Regions from separate parts of the Proteiniborus sp. MB09-C3 genome, predicted to be linked through region 2. Evidence: a T-box and tRNA genes for the amino acid it is inferred to sense, from the RefSeq annotation. Region 2 holds a T-box; the other holds one or more tRNA genes.
What was found. The T-box of region 2 lies ahead of thrS (threonine--tRNA ligase). A T-box ahead of a tRNA ligase gene usually reads a tRNA of that ligase, here a tRNA-Thr.
Positions count from the first base shown of each region.

Region 1: it encodes a tRNA-Thr, which carries the amino acid that the T-box ahead of thrS (threonine--tRNA ligase) is inferred to sense. The anticodon was not compared.

Region 1 is NZ_CP127161.1:1,128,998-1,139,879, reverse strand. It holds gene tuf (elongation factor Tu) at 1-834, opposite strand, end outside; gene QO263_RS05345 (hypothetical protein) at 1,205-2,236, opposite strand; gene QO263_RS05340 (radical SAM family protein) at 2,240-3,013, opposite strand; partial or broken gene QO263_RS05335 (IS3 family transposase) at 3,566-4,699, opposite strand; gene QO263_RS05330 (transposase) at 5,274-5,888, opposite strand; gene QO263_RS05325 (hypothetical protein) at 6,016-6,558, opposite strand; gene QO263_RS19125 (hypothetical protein) at 6,884-7,045, shown strand; partial or broken gene QO263_RS05315 (IS110 family RNA-guided transposase) at 7,129-8,374, opposite strand; gene QO263_RS05310 (hypothetical protein) at 8,678-8,815, shown strand; tRNA gene QO263_RS05305 (tRNA-Thr) at 9,083-9,158, opposite strand; gene sigH (RNA polymerase sporulation sigma factor SigH) at 9,232-9,879, opposite strand; gene QO263_RS05295 (NYN domain-containing protein) at 9,960-10,481, opposite strand; gene rlmB (23S rRNA (guanosine(2251)-2'-O)-methyltransferase RlmB) at 10,483-10,882, opposite strand, start outside.
Region 2 is NZ_CP127161.1:3,395,397-3,406,278, forward strand. It holds gene QO263_RS16740 (2-hydroxyacyl-CoA dehydratase) at 1-1,254, opposite strand, end outside; gene QO263_RS16745 (16S rRNA (uracil(1498)-N(3))-methyltransferase) at 1,370-2,077, opposite strand; gene thrS (threonine--tRNA ligase) at 2,315-4,228, opposite strand; T-box leader at 4,376-4,608, opposite strand; gene QO263_RS16755 (YetF domain-containing protein) at 4,669-5,397, opposite strand; gene QO263_RS16760 (S1C family serine protease) at 5,695-7,008, opposite strand; gene QO263_RS16765 (cation:proton antiporter) at 7,354-8,490, shown strand; gene QO263_RS16770 (P-II family nitrogen regulator) at 8,576-8,959, shown strand; gene QO263_RS16775 (sensor histidine kinase) at 9,368-10,786, opposite strand; gene QO263_RS16780 (response regulator transcription factor) at 10,779-10,882, opposite strand, start outside.

The DNA of each region.
Region 1 (10,882 bases), 1.6 Mb from region 2:
TATGTTATCTCCTGCTTGTGCTTCGTCTAACATCTTTCTGAACATTTCTACTCCTGTACATACTACTGTTCTTGGTTCGTCTGTTAAGCCTACTATTTGTACTTGGTCTTGTACTTTTAATATTCCTCTTTCTACTCTTCCTGTTGCTACTGTTCCTCTTCCTGTGATTGTAAATACGTCTTCTACTGGCATTAGGAATGGCTTATCTGTTGCTCTTACTGGAGTTGGGATTGTTGCGTCTACCGCTTCCATTAATTCCAATATTTTGTCTCCCCATTTTCCGTCTGGGTCTTCTAATGCTTTTAATGCTGATCCTACTATTATTGGTGCATTGTCTCCATCAAATTCATATTCTGAAAGTAATTCTCTTACTTCCATTTCTACTAGTTCGATTAGTTCTTCGTCATCTACCATGTCAGCTTTGTTTAGGAATACTACTATTGTTGGTACTCCAACTTGTCTTGATAGTAGTATATGCTCTCTTGTTTGTGGCATTGGGCCATCTGCTGCTGAACATACTAGTATTGCTCCGTCCATTTGTGCTGCTCCTGTTATCATGTTCTTAACGTAGTCAGCATGGCCTGGACAGTCAACGTGTGCGTAGTGTCTATTTGGTGTTTCATACTCTACGTGTGACGTTGATATTGTAATTCCTCTTTCTCTTTCTTCTGGTGCTTTGTCTATGTTTGCATAGTCAATGAATTCGCCTGTGCCATATCTTTTGTTTAATACTGCTGTTATTGCTGCTGTTAATGTTGTTTTACCATGGTCAACGTGTCCTATTGTTCCAATATTAACGTGTGGTTTATTTCTTTCATATTTTGCTTTTGCCATTTTCTATTCCTCCTTAATATAAAGATTTAAAATATAGCTAATATGTATTAGCATCAGTAAATAAAAAGTGTATTCTTAGCATCTATTATGTCATAAACTAATATAGGTCATAGTAAACACATCCGGGTGTTTCGTGATATTTATGCTAAATGGAGCCCACGAACGGACTCGAACCGCTGACCTCTTGCTCACCATGCAGAGGTCTGATGTGTATTTATGCGGCTTGCAGGCTGCTTGGTTAGCTTTGTAAACATGCCATATGGGTATATTATACTATTTGGACAAATATATTTCAACTATTTATAAAATAATTTATATGTTATATTATAACAAATAAGGTAGCGCTAGTTGCTACCTTATTATCTATAGTCTATACCACCATTTTACATACGTTTACATGCTTAAGGCGCCCTATTATTTCTTCAATCTTTTCTTTGTCTTCTCCAATAAACATATTGAGATAATTGCCATTCGTGCTTTTATTTTTATATTCATATAATAACTTTTTAACGTTTTCATCCAAATCAAAATATTTGGAAATAGTAAATCCATAGGCATTAAATTTTTCTTTAATATCTTCTCCATCGCTATCAGCTCTAAATAATACGTATGCATTCTTAACTTTGTCTATATTTAATTTTTCATTTTCAATTATATTATTAAAATGTTCCATCATATTTATTATTTGTTTTCCACCCGATAAATTACAATCAATCGCAACACCAAAAAGTTTTTTATCGCTTTTGCTAGACTTCTCTAATAATTCCCAAGTCCCCTCATAATTTGTCATTAGTTCTTTATAATATTCTTTACGAGAGATTCTAGACGATGATTCGTCTTCAGGTGATTTCCTAAATACCGAAATATACTTATTTATTTCAGCAACTTTACTTCCTAATAACGGATTTCCACTTTTCGGAGTTAGTATAAAGTCAGGTGTTCTATCTATTTTCTGCTTGATGAAATCTGTATTAATTAAATGACTGATTATATAAGCCATTTTCATTAAATCTTCATCATTTTTTGATGCTTCCATTGTACTAACATAATATTTACTGCTTGTAGGTGTAATCTTTCCATACTGTATATAATTATCAAAGCATACTATATATTTAGATATTAGTTCAATTAACTTATATAAGTTTACTTTATCCTCACATAAACTATCTTCTACCCGATTTTCTCTAGAAATAATTTCTAATGCTATACATATTTCGTTAGATTTTGATGGCGAAAATCCTAATTCCTGCAAACATTTTTTAATTATTTCTTTATCATATCTTCCATAAACTAATGGAGCAAACTTACTATTAAAGGAAATCCATCCTGTCATGGCGACTATATCCCTAAGTGTTGTCAAACTTAATATAAATAAAATAATCATATTTAAGTTGATCTCCATTGTTTATGCCCCTTCTTGATTCAGTATTTGAACATTATGTATATATTTTAAAAGGTCTATATCGTTTTCAAAACTTAATGCAGATTTACTTTCTATATAACTTATTAAATTATGTTTTATTTTACTTGATTCAATAACGTTCCATACAGGTCTAGAATCTAACCAATTCACCAATCTTTGCTCATAACTGTAGTGCCTAACATATTTATCGTAAAAGTCTGTATTTTTGTTAACATATAAATCTCCTATTAATATTAGCCTCGTATATTTTAACGAATCGTCAATTATTTTATGATATTCTTCTTCACATATAAATGGTAATATTGGCTTCAATACTAAAGATGTAGGAATTCCATTCTCATAAATTTTCTTTAAAAGTTCAATTCTCTTTATATATGAAATTGTGAAGGGCTCAAGTTCACTTATCATGGAAATGTTTGTTATTGATGTGCTTATTTTTATAAAACCTTTATTTTGAGCAACAAGTCTTTCGTTAAGTTTTGAAATCCTTTTTAAAGTAAGATTACTTATGTCATTCTTAGTCGAAAAACTAATTATTATAGGAGAATTTTTATTAAAAACATAGTGTTCTAATCCTTCTATATTTTCTGAGTCTTTAAAAAATTCTCCGTCACAACATGGATAAATTATTTCGTAGTCTTCTTGGCCGTTTGATTCAATAAATAGCGGCTGTGAGTCATATGATTCCCATTGTGCAAAACAATAAGAGCAACCACTTAAACATTTTGAAGCTGTCGAAAATAATATCCTTTTCATTAAATATCCCCCTTTAATATAATGAACTGTATTTTGTCTATATAATAGACAATAAATATTCATCTTAAAATATCTTAATATCGTGTATGCAAAATGAATATATACTATTTCCTATGATTATATACTAAAACCAATATAAAAGTTTATATTTGATGACTGATTTCTAATTTTAATAATCAGCTGAACTGTATGTCATAATACATTATATTCAAAGTAAGTATAAAAAACAAACTACAAACCTTTCTTTAATATTTATTGGTTTATCATGAGTCCTTAGGGGTATAGCCAAAGTTATTTTGTTACATTCAGCTTTCTCTATTATAATATTCTAGTAGTTATTTTTATATATAGCATACTTAAATTACTATTTAATTTTTCTCCTATATCCACTTGAAAATTTAAATTTATTATATATCTATCCTAATAACTTCGAAAATTTTATTTCGTATAATTTTTGAAATTAGCATCGCGAAATCCTCGCATAAATCACTAACAATCACAACATTCTTTGGACCTATGTCAATATAGTAGACACATTTTCTCGAATAAATTTTATGCAACCCTCTTAGATTTATCTTCCCATTCTTGGGGAGTGATATAGCCTAGAGAGCTATGTATTCTTTCTCTGTTATACCATGACTCTATATACTCAAATATTGCAAGTCTAGCAACATCAAAATCGAAATATTTAACTAGATTAACTTCTTCTTTCTTCAATACTGAGTGAAAGGATTCTATACAAGCATTATCATAGGGGTTTCCCTTACTGCTAAAGGAGTGAATTAGTTTGTGCTCTTTAACATATTTTTCAAATTAATAACTTGTATATGGACTTCCTAAATCACTATGAAGAAATTATACCTTCAGCAGGTTTCTGAAGCTTATATGCATTATCTAAAGCTTTTATAGCCAATGTAGTATCTATATTTTTAGACATAGAGTATCCAACTATCTTCCTACTGCCAAGATCCATAACAGAAGCAAGATAGCACCAGCCATCTTTAATTGTATGAATATATGTAATATCAGTTACCTATTTCTGATTGATACCAGTTGTAGAGAAGTCTCTCTTGATTATATTTTCTCTATTTTCAACTTTGTTTTTTGATGAAAATGGTCTGAATTTCTTACATACTATTGATTTTATGCCTAGCTTGTTCATAAGCCTTTGAGTTCTCTTAAGACTTATAAATACACCATTAGCCCTTAATCTTTCATATATCTTTGGAGCTCCATACCGGGATTTACTAGCTTTATATATATTTAGAATTTCATTTTCTAGAAATCTATTTTCAATACTTCTTTTGCTTTCTTTTTTATTGAGGTTCTTGTAATATGAACTTCTAGATACTTTTAACACTTCACACATTAGTTTTATATCATGAATATCTTTATTGTCAGTAATGAACTTATATATTGAGCTTACTTCTTTGCAAATATGGCCATGGCTTTTTTTAATATTTCGTTTTCCTCTTCTATTCTAGCCATCTTCTTAAGCATGGCTTGATAATCAGCTTGTGTAATTGTTTTATTGTTATCTACTGCTATGGGTTCAGCTTTCTTTACCCATGTTAATATTGTAGATTTAGGTAGGCCATATTCACTATTAAGCTCAGCAAGTGTTTTACCGGAATTATAAAGTTCTACAATGGTGTTTTTATATTCTTCTGTATATCTTTTTGACATTCTAGACACTTCCTTCCTTTTCTATATTTTATAGTATTCGGAAAATCGTGTCTATAATATTATACTAACATCACTTTTCTTTTATTGTAAATATGAAAGCTTATGCTTTAATTCATCTAAAATAGAAATATATTTTTTAAATATTATAATTTGCTTTTTCATCTATTATATATTCCCAATTCTTATAATTTAGCAACTTTACCATATTTTTATTTTATAGCTTAACTTCTATAAAGTCAATCAAAATACCAGATTTCGCTTTAATCAAAAGCAAAAGCCGAGGATTACTCCCCAGTATTCATTATTTTCAATCCTTATATTCGCCTTTAAAGAACAAATTTAAAAAATGTTATTGACATTTAGTAATTATCTAGATTTTGTACAAATGAAAAACTAGTTTTTTCAAAAATATAACAGTGAAATTCTGGTATAATACTCCATAGAGCAGCTTAAAATTCGAGTTTAGGTTGTTGTAAGAACATGGAAAACCGAAAATGCGTATCAAAATAAAAGGTAAATGCCACTTTACCATATAAGGAAAACTATTCTATTTTAGATACTATGGTAAAAGTTATCATAGGAAACTTAATTGTATATACCGGGGTTCACTTAATGCATCGGTAATAAGTCTTGCTAAATGACTAATTGTTGGGATTTGAACCTCTATTCTTTTAGAGGTCCTTTTTACAAATCCTCTAATGTTCCCAACTTTTTTTATTATAACCCCTACACCTACATTTTCTAGTTCTGTACCTGCTAGAACAGTTAATTTGAAGCAACTTATCAAGTTATGAGTTATAAACACTAGCCAAAGAAATGCATAAATACCATGAAACTTTGTGGTTCTAAGATTTTTTATATGGTATACATTCTTAGCCATTTTAAAGAAGGCTTCAATGGTTTGACGTTCATTGTAAAAGTGAAATGCCTTTATTGCACTCATTTGGCTTTTTGATATATTAGTTATGAGTAAGGAGTATGTGATTTTACCGCTTTTAGAAAGGGTTTGAACAATAATCTTTCGTAACCCTGTTTCTCCGGGCAATTCATATACCCAAACTGAATTATCGGCTTGAGTATACTCGGAATATGGTATATTCTTTGCCAAGTTTGCTGCGGATTTCGTAGAATATCCTTTTGTAATAAACTTTAATCCTTTAATACTCATTAATTTTTCGATATTCTCCATAGAGCCAAAACCACTATCGGTTCTTAAGGTAAATTACCGGTATGAAGTTGATCTTGATATTTTGATAAAATATCATTTATTAGTTCATCATAATGCTCTGTGCAATGGGTATTGTCGGAATCAAGCTTCATAGCAATAGTTTCTGAGGTTTCACCCGTGAAAGCAGCAGATAACTGATAGCCTCTTTGATTTTTTTCTTGGCAAAAAAACCTTTATCAGCAAGTTCATAGGTTTTACCGTTAGCTATTAAACCTGATTGGTCGATATCTACGACCACCATTTTTGCGGAGGAGATAGAACCACTGTTATTAATAAATGTTTTGTGATGAATATCTTTAAGTTGTTTGATGTTATCATCATTCATACGAGTTAAAAGTTCATTAATTTGAGATTGGTCTGGAATTTTATCCATGCCAAACATATTTGCTACTAAAGTCTCTGGGGCGAGTTTCTCATTAATATCTTTCACGTATTCGCATCCTATGGCTATAGACATAATTATTGTAATAAGTTTCTGATAAACTGAGTAATTTACTTTTTTCATTTTCAACTTAAAACCCTCTAAAGGTTTAAAAAAGTTGATTTTTATGCCAAAATTCATAACAGCAGCAAGCCATGTGGAAGTAGTTTCTTCTTTACATTTAGCCTGAGAAAAGGTAACATTATTCATAGGATAATACCTGCCTTTCTTTAATTTTTCTCTAGTAAGAAAATTATACTTCAAGGCTTGGTATTATCCTTTAGTTATTTTTTGGAAGAATGCATATGGAATATTATTGAAACCAAAGCTGTTTCGTTTGTACGAAACTTAGGTAATTAGTCAAATCAAAAACTCACAATTTGTAGTTTTTGGCATTAAAACAAAAATTAACAATGATGCACCTATTTTAAGTGAAATAATACACGAAGGAATAGAAGATGGTTCTATTAATACGGAGTTTCCAAATGAATGTGCTGAGATATTCATGTTACTTATTAATATTTGGATAAACCCGGTGTTATTTAATCGCACTATTTCTGAAACATTAAATAGATTAAAGTTCTTACAAATATTAATGAAACAACTTGGAGTTGATATTATAAGTGATAAACTCATTAAACAGATTTTAGAAAAACATTCATATATAATGGAGGATAAGGTTGAAAAAGAAAACTAGGGATTGGCACTTCACTTAAGGGCATAGCAAACAAGCCATCTTGCGGTGGCTTCAAAAAATTGAATATATAGACAAAATTAAGGTTATTCAGTAGCTGACTTAATTCTGTAACCTTGGAATTTTGCTAATTGTATAGCCTGCTCTACAGTAATCTCGCGATTGACAGGAATAACGTCAGAGTTTCTGTAAAGTTCAGCATTGTATGGTTCATTTTTCTTCAACATGTTGTATAATGCTGTTAGAAGCATTCTTGCTATTGCAATGATTGCCTTCTTGTGACCACGACGCTTTCTTAAACGAAGGTAGCGGTTACGGATTTCTGGATGCTTTTCACTTTTAACCACAGAGTTGGCACATTGAACAAGAAGTGGTTTAATATAGCATCCAGCTTTGGAAACCCGGACAGATTTTTTCTTCCCTGCACTTTCATTGTTGGTAGGTGTAAGCCCTGCCCATGAACACAAGTGTTTCGCCGAAGGAAAAGCCTCCATATTAACACCAATCTCTGAAATGATTGTGATTGCAGAGAAGATGTTTTTAAAAGATGGAGCGGTTAGGATTAGGTCGAGTTCTTGTTGATAGGGGCTGGCGAGCACAAGAATCAGTTCTTCTAACTCTGATTTCCGGGATTCCAAATCTTCAAAGTGCTTCTTGATAATCTTTAATTTACCAGCCTGTTGCGGGGAGATATGCCCATCAACGGCGAGCTGTAATTCAGGAATTTTACCCTTCATAGAGCCGTGAATTAAAGGTTCAATATCGAATGAAGTATCTAGAGGATTTTCAAGAATCTTATTCAGAATCTTTTGAGCACTTTTACCAAAAGTGTCGGAGACAACGGAAGACAATTGAATGTTGGAAACCGTGAGACAGTTTTGAAGACGGTTCTTTTCACTGGACATAAAGCAGGTTAGTTTGTAACGATAGCGCATAAGGTCGCGTAGCTGGCGAATATCAGCAGGGGGCATAAAGCTACCGGCAACAAGATCATGCTTAAACAGGTCAGCAATCCATTTAGCATCTTTCTTGTCAGTTTTTACCACGAATAGCCTTAACGTATTTAGGATGTGCAAGCACAATAGAACAGTCTTTTTCCAAGACGTTGTACACGGGAATCCAGTATTTACCTGTAGATTCCATGCAGACATCCTTACAATTAGATTCAAGCAGCCATTGTAACAGCTCTTTCAGACCTTTGGTGTAGGTGGAAAAGCGATGGCTCTTGTAGGTGGTAACACCTTGTTTATCGGTGGAAGCGATGCAGGCTACAACAAAAGTTTTGTGAACATCAATTCCGCAGCAGATTTTGTACACGATTTTTAAAGCCATAGGGACTCCTTTCTGAACTAGAAAGTTCATAAGAATTATAGGGAGATACGGCATTGACTGAACGCCTGGCATTTAAACGAGATTGTTTAAACAAAGATAAGGTTACGTACTCTAAGGTACACTTATTTGTGCTTGAAAAGGCGTTCTACACATATAAAAATACGGTCATCTGACAAGTCAGACAGCCCACTCACCTCCCCGTGATTTGTAGTTTACCGAAATCCCTATGGGGTTAATTATAAAACAAATAACGCTCAAAAGCACTTTTTCATTACGTTTTGTGCCTTGAGCGAAGCGAAAGGAATGGCTATAAAAATGAATACTATTAATGAAAAACTTTTACAGATAACAAAAAAGCACTATCTAAAACAGAAAAAGCAATTGAAAGAGCAGAAAAAATATCTAAGATACCATCAGAAGTTAAATATAAGGGTTGTTTAGTTGGACTAGGTATTGGGACTATACTTATAGCAAGTGGATGTATTGGATTATTAATGAAAAAAGAAATATGGCCATTAGGTATTTTTATTGCTGGATCAACAACTATTGTTAGTAATATTATAACTATGGAAAAATTATAATTAAAGGTTTAGAAGGTTAAGTAATTTGTTAGCTACGTGTTAGCTATGTATGTATTTTTTATCATATTATTAAGCTAATTCAAAAAATAAAAAAACACCTGTAAAGGTGTCAATTACTTATCTTTAGTGGAGCCCACGAGCGGACTCGAACCGCTGACCTCTTGCTTACCATGCAAGTGCTCTACCTCCTGAGCTACATGGGCATTTATAGCCATCACTTAGATAAGTTTACTATTAGCCTGATTTTATGTCAATAGTCAAAATATTGAATAAAAATTAGGCATCTTTAATTTCTAAATATCTTTCTAGTTTTCTCTTTACTCTTTGAAGAGCATTGTCAATTGATTTAACATGTCTATTTAAATCTACTGCTATCTCTTGGTAAGACTTACCTTGAAGATATGACATCAATACTTCCCATTCAAGATCACTTAGAATCTCGCCTATTTTGCTCTCAATACTTTGCAGCTCTTCTCTACTTATTATCAATTCTTCTGGATCTGTTATCTTAGCTCCTGTAAGTACATCAAGAAGAGTTCTGTCTGATTCTTCATCATAAATAGGCTTATTTAATGATACATATGAATTTAAAGGTATATGTTTTTGTCTAGTTGCAGTTTTAATAGCAGTTATTATTTGTCGAGTTATACACAGCTCAGCAAAAGCTCTAAAAGAGGTAAGCTTGTCCTGATTATAGTCGCGTATTGCTTTATAAAGACCTATCATCCCCTCTTGAATGATGTCCTCTTTATCTGCCCCAATTAGAAAATATGATCTTGCCTTAGCCCGTACAAAATTTTTGTACTTCTTTATAAGATATTCTAGCGCCTCAGGGTCACCATCTCTAGCATCATCAATTATCTTTTCGTCATCCATAGCATCATATTCATCTGCCGATAAATCTTTATATATACTTAATCCCACTAGCATCCCCTCCAGCAAAATGTTGAAACGTTCCATGCATACAATCATTATATATATATTTAATATTATAGTCAAGGCATTTACTTATTCTTTCTAAGCTTTTCAAGCTTTTCTAAAGTTGCTTTATCTAATCGCCCTATTAAAAGATCGTTTGTTTCGTTAGTTACTTTATTTTTTTTCCTAATCATATCTTTATAATGCTCTACTTCAAGCTTTAGCTCCCTAGCTGAAATCCTAGTTCCTCCCCTGCCCATTACCACCTGTTGTTCGATCCAGTCTGATGTAGCTACTCTTACTTTTTTTGTCCTTCCAATGGCATCTAATGTTCGTTCAATATAATGATCCGCACTTTCCTTCTCCTTTGTATAGACAATGTCAACGCCTTTAAAGGTCTCTTTTTTCTCCATACTTCCTTTTACAAAATGTGCATCAAAGACTATAACAACCTTTATTCCTGTATATGATTGATACTCAGCCAATATCTCAATCAATTCATTCCTAGAAATCTCTAGGCTCTGCTTTGACAATTCTCTTAGGTTGCTCCAATTGTTTATGATATTGTACCCATCAACAAACAGGTACTCTTTAGCATTGCTTCTCATGTCATTCTTTTAAACCTCTTTGTCTCAATACTTCATACATCATTACAGAAGCAGCAACTGAAGCATTTAGTGAAGCTACTTTTCCTGCCATAGGTATTTTAATTAGAAAATCGCACTTTTCTTTTATTAATCTGCCTATTCCTTTTCCTTCACTTCCAACTACTATTGCTATAGGACCAGTTAGATCTCTTTGGAAATAATCTTGTTCTCCTCCCATATCTGCCCCATATATCCATACTCCTCTTTCTTTAAGCTCTTCAATTGTAGAAGCAATATTAGACACCTTTGCAATATTCATATGCTCTACTGCTCCTGCTGAGGCTTTTATAACTACAGGAGTTAGTCCTACGGCTCTTCTTTTAGGTATTATTACACCATGAGCTCCTGCACATTCTGCTGTT
Region 2 (10,882 bases):
TACAAAGTCTACTCCTGGAAGGAAAAATTCTGCAGCCTTATAGTGTGCCACTGTTTCAATTTCTCCAATGTCTATTCTTAAAGCAGATTTTATTAGATGCTCTCCATACCCTGTAACTGCTGAATTTACTATATTTATTTTATCATCTAATTTGCTGTATAAATCCTTTAATGCATCTATTGTAGATTGCAATGGACTACCCATGTTGCTTCCATAAAAAGAATATAATAAGCCTCCATTCTCATCTATTAAGGCTACCTTTGTAGTAGTGGAGCCCGCATCTATGCCTAGATATGCGTTTCCAGTATAATCTTCTATTGATACTCTCCTGACTTTATGCTTACTATGCCTTTCTTTAAACTCGTTATACTCGTTTTCATCAGCAAATAATGACATTAACTTGTTTTCTTCATTTGTGTCCATTCTATTTATATCAGGTACTCTTTCATATAGACATTCAAAGGGAATTGAGTCTTCATTTCTCGAGGATAGAGCTGCTCCTAAGGCGACATAATATTGTGAATCTTCAGGAAATATTACATTGTCCTCTTCTAGGTTTAAAGTCTCGATAAATCTTTTTCGAAGTTCAGACATAAAAAACAAAGGCCCGCCTAGAAAAGCTACATTTCCTCTTATGGGTTTACCTTGTGCCAAACCGCTTATGGTCTGATTTACTACAGCCTGCAATACTGAAGCCGCAATATCCTCCTTATCAGCACCTTCATTTAATAATGGTTGAATATCTGTCTTAGCAAAAACACCACATCTAGATGCTACTGGATATATAGTTCTATGGTTTTTTGCAAGGTTGTTCAGTCCTTCTGCATCTGTCTGCAAAAGGGCAGCCATTTGATCTATAAATGCCCCAGTTCCACCAGCGCAGGTTCCGTTCATTCTTTGCTCAATAGAATCTCCCAAATAAGTTATCTTTGCATCTTCTCCGCCTAATTCTATTGCAACATCTGTATATGGAATATAGCTTTCAATTGTATTGGTGCAAGCTATGACTTCCTGTATAAATGACACGTCCAATCTTTTAGAAATAGAAAGTCCTCCTGAGCCAGTAATCATCATTGTAATCCTATTTCTCTCTAAGATAGATTTTGCATCTTCAAACATTGAAATAACTGTGTTTTTTATGTCTGAAAAATGTCTTGAATATTTTTTATATAAAATATTGGCCATCTCATCTAATATAACCATCTTTACTGTAGTTGAACCTACATCTAGTCCAACATTTAGTACACTGTTCATTTTACTTTTCCCTCCATGCATCATGCGAAGTAAGATTTTTAATAGAATTTACAATTATACAATTATATTTAACTGATCACAATAATATAGCTTGTACCACAAATTGTTTTTTTATCTAAAAAAGTCTCCCCAATATCACTGGTATTGCTGTCTCTACTCGAAGTATTCTTTCCCCTAGGCTAACTACTTCAAATCCCTGTTTTACTAGCATATCTATCTCGTAGGGAATAAATCCTCCCTCTGGTCCTATGGCTAAGGTCACTGGCTCTTTTATGCTCCTTGGGCATTCCGTATCTTGGACAGGATGAGCTACTATTGCCCTTGTTCCTTTTATTATATCTGGGATGCGGTCTTCCACAAAAGGCTTGAAAAGCTTAACTACCTCTATCTCAGGAAGTATTGTATCTTTCCCCTGCTCTAAACCTAATATCATATTTTCAAATAAGCTGTCTTCCTCTAAAACTGGACTATTCCAAAAGCTTTTTTCAACTCTCCAGGTTTTAATGATGTATATTTTTTTTATTCCCATAGTTGTTACATCTTGGACTATTCTCTTTAATGCCTTAGGTCTAGGCATAGCAAGAACTAGCTGAGCATTTAACGGTGGTGGATTAGGTTCTGATAGCTCCACCTCCATTTCCATTTCTTCCTCATTTAGCTTTATAATCATTCCTTTACCCATTTTACCATTTATTAATCCAACTCTCAGAGTATCTCCTAATTTTGCCCTGTGAACAGTTAATACATGCTTTAATCTTCTATCTTTTAATCTAACTTTATTTTCTGTAATAAAATCCTTTTCAAATAAGATTATTAGGTTCATCTGAAGCCCTTCCTTTGTTTTTTTCGACGAGTTTCTTCCTATATATAAGTATATTATATTGTACCACTTAATATAAATGTAAACAACAAGAATAATTGAGAATTTAAAAATGAAAATCGCGAATTATTAAAGCAATTAAAATCTAAGAATTGAATAGCAATTATTTATCTACTGCCTTACTGCTGTTTAACTAGTAAAAAAAAGCAACCTTTCGGTTGCCTTCTTATTTTTTCCTATCTATTTTTTCTTTTCCTCTACTTCTTTAACTACTTTTGCTATAAAATCTCCTACTGCCATCTGCCCAATATCACCTTCGTCTCTTACTCTTACAGATACTAGGTTGTTTTCTGCTTCTTTTTCTCCCACTATTAGCATATAAGGAGTTTTTGCAAGCTGGGCCTCTCTTATTTTAAAGCCTATTTTCTCTGCTCTTGCATCGACTTCAACTCTTATATCTTTATCTTGAAGCCTGTTTTGAATTTCATAAGCATATTCATTGAATTTATCTGATATTGGCAATACATTTACTTGTACTGGAGATAGCCATACAGGGAATTTTCCTGCATAATGCTCTATTAATACACCAATAAACCTTTCCATACTTCCTAATATAGTTCTGTGAATCATAACTGGCCTATGCTTCTCATTGTCTTGGCCTATATATGTTAAGTCGAATCTTTCTGGCATTTGAAAGTCTAATTGTATGGTAGCGCATTGCCAAGTACGTCCTATACTGTCTTCTAGGTGGAAATCTATCTTAGGGCCGTAAAATGCCCCATCGCCTTCATTGATAATATAATCAATACCCTTTTCCTCTAACGCTTCTCTTAAGTTGTCTGTAGCTCTTTCCCACTGTTCTTCTGTTCCCATAGAGTTTTCCGGCCTTGTGGAAAGCTCTACATGGTATTTAAAACCAAATATTTGATACATATAGTCAGCTAAATCTATTACTTTTATAAGTTCTTCCTTAACCTGCTCTGGCAGCATGAATAAGTGAGCATCATCTTGAGTAAATGTTCTAACTCTCATAAGTCCATGTAATGCTCCTGCTAGTTCGTGGCGGTGTACCTGACCTAATTCAGCCCATCTAAGGGGCAAATCTCTGTAGCTATACATCTGGGACTTGTATATAAGCATTGCACCTGGACAATTCATAGGCTTTATAGCATATTGTCCTTCGTCAATTGTTGTAAAGTACATGTTTTCCTTATAATGATCCCAGTGTCCTGATTGATGCCACAATTGTTCATTTAATATGAGTGGAGTTTTGACCTCTCCATATCCTCTTTTGATATGCTCTTTTTTCCAGAAGTCCTGTATAGTATTCCATAATACCATTCCTTTTGGATGGTAGAATGGAAATCCGGGTCCTTCTCCATGCATACTAAATAAGTCAAGCTCTTTGCCTAATTTTCTGTGGTCTCTTTTCTTTGCTTCCTCAAGGAAATCCAGATATGCATCTAAGTCTTTTTGTTTTTCGAAGGATGTTCCATATATTCTTTGGAGCATGGGTCTTTTTTCGTCCCCTCTCCAATATGCTCCTGCTATACTTGTTAGCTTAATAGCCTTTACTTTCTTAGTACTTGGTAGATGAGGTCCTCGACATAAATCTACAAACTCACCCTGCTGATAAAATGAAATTACAGAATCCTCTGGTAAATCTTCTATAAGCTCTACCTTATACTTTTCGTCAGATTTTTTTACGAATTCCAATGCTTCATCTCTTGAAAGGACGAATTTCTTAATTTCTAAATCTTCTTTTGCTATTTTAGCCATTTCTTTTTCTAGTATTTCTAAATCCTCTGGTGTAAATCTATGCTCCACATCTATATCATAATAGAATCCGTCTTTAATTGCAGGGCCTATAGCTAGCTTTGCATCTGGAAAATGTCTTTTTACGGCTTGAGCCAATATGTGAGCACTAGTATGTCTAAATACCTCACGTCCGCCTTCGTCTTCAAATTTTAATAATTGTACGTCTGCATCCTCGTCTACTTCATCATTCAGTCCAAGTAAATTTCCATTTACATTTGCTCCTAAAACCACTCTCGCAAGCCCTTCGCTTATGTCCTTTGCTATGTCTATGACCTTTACTCCCCTGTCGTACTGTCTAACCGAGCCATCCGGCAGCTTAATATTTATTTTTGACATTTTGTTACCTCCTTTTATTATTAATTTTGTCCCCCTGAGTATCAGCGAAGGGTCTAGCTTTTAGAAAATAGATTCTTCGACTGCGTCTCAGAATGACATATAATATTCTTTTATAAATTAAAAAAGCTCTCGCTCCCAGATATATTATCTAGGGGCGAGAGCTATTAATCCCACGGTACCACCCTAATTAGAACTTTTAATAAATAAAAATCCCACTTAAATGATTATAACGTCATCAACGGAAATCCTTATCCAGAAAACTGGCTTCAGATACAACTCAAGGGTAGTTTTCAATTAGGCTAGTCTGGGGTTGCTTCCAGCCACGGCGTCCCCTCTCTTTAGACCGTTTACTAATTTACTCGTCCTATCAATGCTTTATGTTATTTGGTTTTAATATATTATATTTTTATTTTAGTATTATGTCAAGGACATTTTCTGTTTTAAATACCTTTATTATCTTCGCTCATATCAAGTTTTTCAGCTAGTTTGTCTTCAAATTTATCTACATACCAGTTTCCACTATGATCTATGGTGGCATACATTACTTCATCAATCTTACTGACTCCATACATTTTTAGATTATTTATTAACGTTTTACCATCTATTTTCATTTTCTTTAGATTATCATAAATAATTTGACCTCCTATGATTAATTCTGTAGGGATTGTGTCGGGACTTGGCACTAGGTTTAAGTCTCCTAGTGTAACAGTTCTTTTATCTCCTTTTTTAATTATGCTTAGTTTTCCATTCGGTTCTAAAAGTCCATATTCAACATCACCAGGTGAAAAACAACCCGCCTCTCTTAAAAGCCCATTTAGCTCATCCATATGGTATCTAGCAATTTTCAAATTTCTTTCTAGTATTTTTCCGTTTTGTATTACTATTAATGGTTCTCCCTCAAGAACCTTGCTTATTGTCCTGCTTTTCATAGTTACATAGGATACTAAGAAAGTTAGTGCTCCAAATAATATTAATCCAATGAAATGCTGCCAGGTTCTTTGGTCAACATCTGTTGCAAGAGTTGCGGCAATTGAACCAAATGTAATGCCATTTATGTATTCATGAAAGGTCAATTGGGATACCTGTTGTCTTCCTAGCAATCTAGTGATATATAATATTGAAAAAAAAGCCAGCAATGTTTGCACAATAACTTCAATAACTGTTTTCAATTACTATCAGCTCCTAAATAATATTGACATCTATATTTTGCTCCTATGTTGACTATACTATTCTATAATAGATATTTTCATGAGGTGAAATTTGATGAAAAGGTTAATTATTGAAGTTGTTCTTTCTTTAGTGTTTATTGTTGTAGGGTATATAATTCTTTATGTGTTGAGTAAGAAAGAGTTGATTTAATAATAAAGCAATAGAGGGAGTGACTATGAACTCTTCGCAATCACTCCCTCTATTGTTTTTGTTTGTGGGGTTATATATATTATCAAACTAGAATATAGGGATTTTTTCTAGTTTGTTGTTGGTGGCATTACATCAAGGGTTACGTCTACATCCATATATTTCCCATCTCTATATATAGTCAACCTAATAGTATCTCCAGACTTATGTCCTTCAATAATATGTGATAGTTCTTCTGTTGTCTCTACCTTTATCTCATCTATTTTTACTATTATATCGTTAGGTTTGAGTTGTGCCTTTTCAGCTGGGCTATTATAATATACTTGCCCTACATATATACCAACTGGGATATTATACTGCTTTGATTCCACTTCTGTTATACCCTGTATGCCAACTCCTATCCAAGGTCGTTTTACATATCCATTTTGTATTAATTCATTTATTATAGGAAGTGCATCATTTATTGGAATAGCAAATCCCATACCCTCTATTTCTGGTGATGAAAGCTTTATACTGTTTATTCCTATTACTTCGCTATTCTGGTTAACTAATGCTCCACCACTATTTCCTGGGTTTATGGCAGCATCAGTTTGTATAAGCTTCATTTTCTTTTCTCCAATATTTAAGGAACGATTTAGAGCACTTATTATGCCTGCTGTTACAGTTCCCGAAAATTCTTCACCAGCTGGATTACCTATTGCAACTGCAAGCTCTCCTACCATTAAATTGTCTGAGTCTCCAATTTTAGCTGCTGGAAGATTATTAGCTTCTACCTTCACTACTGCTAAATCAGTTTTTGTATCTTGACCTAATACTCGCCCCTTATATTCAGTTCCATCATGTAAGGTTACTGTTAACTCTGTTGCGCCATCAATAACGTGTTGATTTGTGATTATATATCCGTCTTTTCTGTATATGATTCCTGAGCCAGTACCTTTATCTACTTGTTGAACTTCAAAACCCCTGTTGATATTTACTTTGTTCTTAATCATAACTATTGATGGAAGTACTTCATCAGCTACTTTTGCTACTGGATTTGTATACCAATCTGTACTTAACAATTTTTTTGTAGAAGCATTATTATTGGCAGAATTATTATCTGGAGATGTAGCTTCAGCAAATTTAAATAAGCCTAATCCATTGAATTGCAATATCCCATAGGTAAATGCTCCTCCTATCATGACTCCTATAAGTAAGAAAGCAAGTATAATATTTAATAATCTGCTCTTTTTATACCTTTTTTCATATTGTCTGTTCTCGCTGTCACTGTTATACATGTTAAAACTACTGTTTGTACTATAGCTTTTATCTAGGCTATTATTATTGTTTGTATATAAGACATCATTTGTTCCAAAATTACTGTTTAGGCTATTGCTATCATTAGAATCATCATTATAATTATTATTCATATTATAGTCATCCATATTAAAACCTCCCTTATTTACTTACCCTTCTTTAATTATATTATAGACAAAATATTTTAATAAAATATGAACAAATTGTAAATTAATTGTCACTATAGTTTTTTATTCATAATTTAATCACAAGAAATAAATGCTATTCTTATATTATTGATTATAACCATTTATTTACTGATTTTTCTATCTTTTTTTGTTGTATGCTTACATTGTATATCTATTTTGTTCATATATAATATTTGATGTGGCAAATTTTTTTTGATAAAGTTATTATGTCTTTCAAACGTAAGAAAAACCATATCAGTATATGGTGAAATATTACGCTGACAATTATTGTAGGGGGAATGGGTTATGTTTTTATATCAGCTTTCTATTATTTTAGCAGCAGGAGCTTTTGGAGGTTACATATCTAGAAAATTAAATCAACCTGCCGTGTTAGGACAACTCATCTTTGGTATTTTAATTGGACCATCACTTTTTAAATTAGTTGAACCCACAGAAACCTTTACTCATTTAGCTGATTTAGGTGTGGTGCTTTTAATGTTTATTGCAGGATTAGAAACAGATATTGATGAAATGATTGAAGCAGGAAAGGCTTCTTTTTCTATTGCAGTAGGAGGAGTTATTGTACCTATAATTTTGGGTATGGGCGCAAGTATTTTATTCAAGATCAATATTGAGGAAAGCTTTTTCATAGGAGTAATATTAGCTGCTACTAGTGTTAGTATAACTGTAGAAACCCTAAGAGAAATTAATAAATTAAAAACTAAACAAGGTATAACTATTCTTAGTGCAGCTGTTATAGATGACGTCATTGGCATTATATTGCTATCCTTGGTTTCTGGATTTATTAATCCAAGTGAAGGGCAAAATATTGTTTTAGTAATAGCAAAGCTACTTGGTTTCTTTATATTAGCTATGGGGTTAGGATTTTTGGTGGTAAAGCTTGCAAACAAATTTTTCAGTCTCAAAAATACTACCAGAAACGTAACTATAATAGGCTTGATATTCTGTCTTGGATTTGCCTTTGTATCTGAGGAAATGGGAGTAGCTGCGATTACTGGAGCTTACATAGCTGGTATAATACTATCTAGCACACCTTTCAAGCAAAAAGTATCTTACGGAGTGCAGGAGCTTTCTTATTTACTTTTAACACCTGTCTTTTTTGTAGTTACTGGTATGAAGGTTGATATCTCCCACATGTTAAATGACTTAACTTTTGGTATTGTACTAATGCTGGCAGCAGTATTAGGCAAGCTTATAGGCTGTGGTTTTGTAGCTAATCTTTTGAAGTTCAGTAAAAAAGAATCCTTACAAATTGGCTTAGGTATGATCCCTAGAGGTGAGGTTGCATTAATTGTTACCGATATTGGATTAAGGCTTGGAGTTGTTCCAAAGGGACTTTTTGCTGCCATAATATTTATGATAGTAGCTACTACTATGATTACACCACCTTTATTAAAAAAATCTTTTGAAAAAACCGTCTAAAGTTAGTATATTATTAATATAAGGTTATAAAGATACTTATGCTGTTTCCATCAGATAGAATAAATATTAATATGGGGGTTTAGCTATGTATGTTTTATTTGTGGTATTTAATAGTCCAGAATATTTACGAGAAATATTGAAAAAGATGAAAGCTATCGGAATAACCGGTGCTACAATTATTGATTCTGTTGGTGCAGGAAAGCTAAAACGTAGTATTGGTAAGGAGATTCCACTTATTGGCGGTATTATGAAATCTTTAGATGCGGATATTGCAAATAATAAAACTCTGTTTACTTTAATTGAAGGGAAAGAAAAACTAGACACTATCATGGACGAAATAGAAAAAATCTGTGGAGGGGATATGTCTCAACCAAATACTGGTATTATGTTTGCTGTTCCTGTAATTACTTCTAGAGGCGGCAGTGTAAGTAGAGTCAAGAATAATAGTAATGCTAATACAGAAAAATAGAAAATATCTTTGATAAATAAAAAGCTGGCTCAAAAGAGAGCCACTGAAAAAGCCATTTTTGTCATCCTAAGCGTCAGACTGTGTGAAAATTCACATTCAGCACGTTTTTGTCATTCTGAACGCAGTGAAGAATCTGTATTTGAAGCTATTAGAGACCCATTCGCTTCGCTCAGAGTGACAGTTTACACACAGTCTAGCGTCTCTCATGCATTGAAAACATAAGATTCTTCGACTGCATCTCAGAATGACAAACAAAAATAGACTTTTTCAGTAGCCATCACAAAAGACCAGCCTTTTATCTATTGATTTCCAGTTCCTTTATGAAAAGCCCTTCGTAGGTAAGGCTTATACTGCCAATCTCAGGATGACATTTCTCTGTTTCTCCACTTACTCTTTAGATGACACAAATCATTCATTATTACAAAGGCTTAGAGTAAAACTAAATACTGTCCCTTCTCCAGCTTTACTTTCTACCCATATTTGTTCATTATGGCTTTTTATTATTTCTTTTACTATAGAAAGACCAAGTCCCGTTCCTTTTACTTGTCTGGATCTTGACTTGTCCCCTTTATAAAATCTTTGCCAAATATTATTTAAATCCTCTTCTGATATGCCTATACCTGTATCCTTTATTGATATTAAGGCTTTATCTTCTTTTATGTCAGTATCAATAAACAAACAGCCACCATTATTCATGAATTTTATTGCATTATCTACTAAGTTCGATATTACCTGGGAAATACTTTCTTTATCCGCCATTACCAATACAGGATCGAATTTAAAATTAGCTTCTACATTAATATCCTTATCTTCAAGCTTATTGCTGTAATTAATTATATTTCTTCTAATTAACTCATTGATATCAAATTTCTCTACATTTAACATGTTTTTTCCTGACTCCATTTTAGATAAATCAAGCAGATTGTTTATGAGCTCAGTAAGTCTATCTGTCTCTTTATATATTATGTCTAAATATTCTTCTTTTCTTTCCTCAGATAGCTGTACATCCATAAGTCCTTTGACATACCCTTTTATTAGTGTCAATGGTGTTCTTAGCTCATGAGAAACATCTGCTATAAAGCCCTTTCTCATTTCTTCTAGTCTATCTAATTCTACTGCCATGTGATTAAATGAAATAGCCAGCTGTCCTATCTCATCCTTTGACATTATTGATACCCTTTTGTTAAATTCTCCTGAAGCTATGACTTTAGTTATTTCATTTATCTCTTTTATTGGCTTTGAAATCTTTTGAGAAATGAAATAAAGCAGTACTACTGCAATGACCATCGATATAAGCATTGAATAGATAATTATTTTATATGTTTCATTCAAGGTTTCTTTAATTTCATATATTGGTGAGTGCATAAAAATTCCATTCTCCACTCTCCCATTTATGAATATGGGAATCCCTACTGTCATAACTGGTCCGCCAAAATATTCATCATAGCTTCCTCGTTTAGCCACAACATTTCCTTTTAACACATTTACAATATCACCTTCCGTAAGCTGTCTTCCAATCCATTTTGTCTCAGATCGACTTGAAACACCATATACATATCCCATTTTATCTATAATCCATATCTTGGCATTCAAAAATCTTTCTATAGATTCCATCTCTATTCCAAGTCTCTCATAGGTGACTTGATTGTTAAGATACTTTATTACTGTAGAGTTAAGCTTCTGTCCCTCGGCAATCAATGCTTCACTCTTTTTTTCAAAATAGTAGTTCTCAAACATTTTCATCATAGATACTCCTAGTACGGCAAAAATAATCAGTATTACAACAAGATATACGGATACTAGTCTCTTAAATACTGTATTAAACAACTTTCTTCACCTCAAATTTGTAGCCTACTCCCCAGACTGTTTTTATCTCATATTTGTCTTCAACATCTTTCAGCTTTTCTCTCAACCTTTTTATAT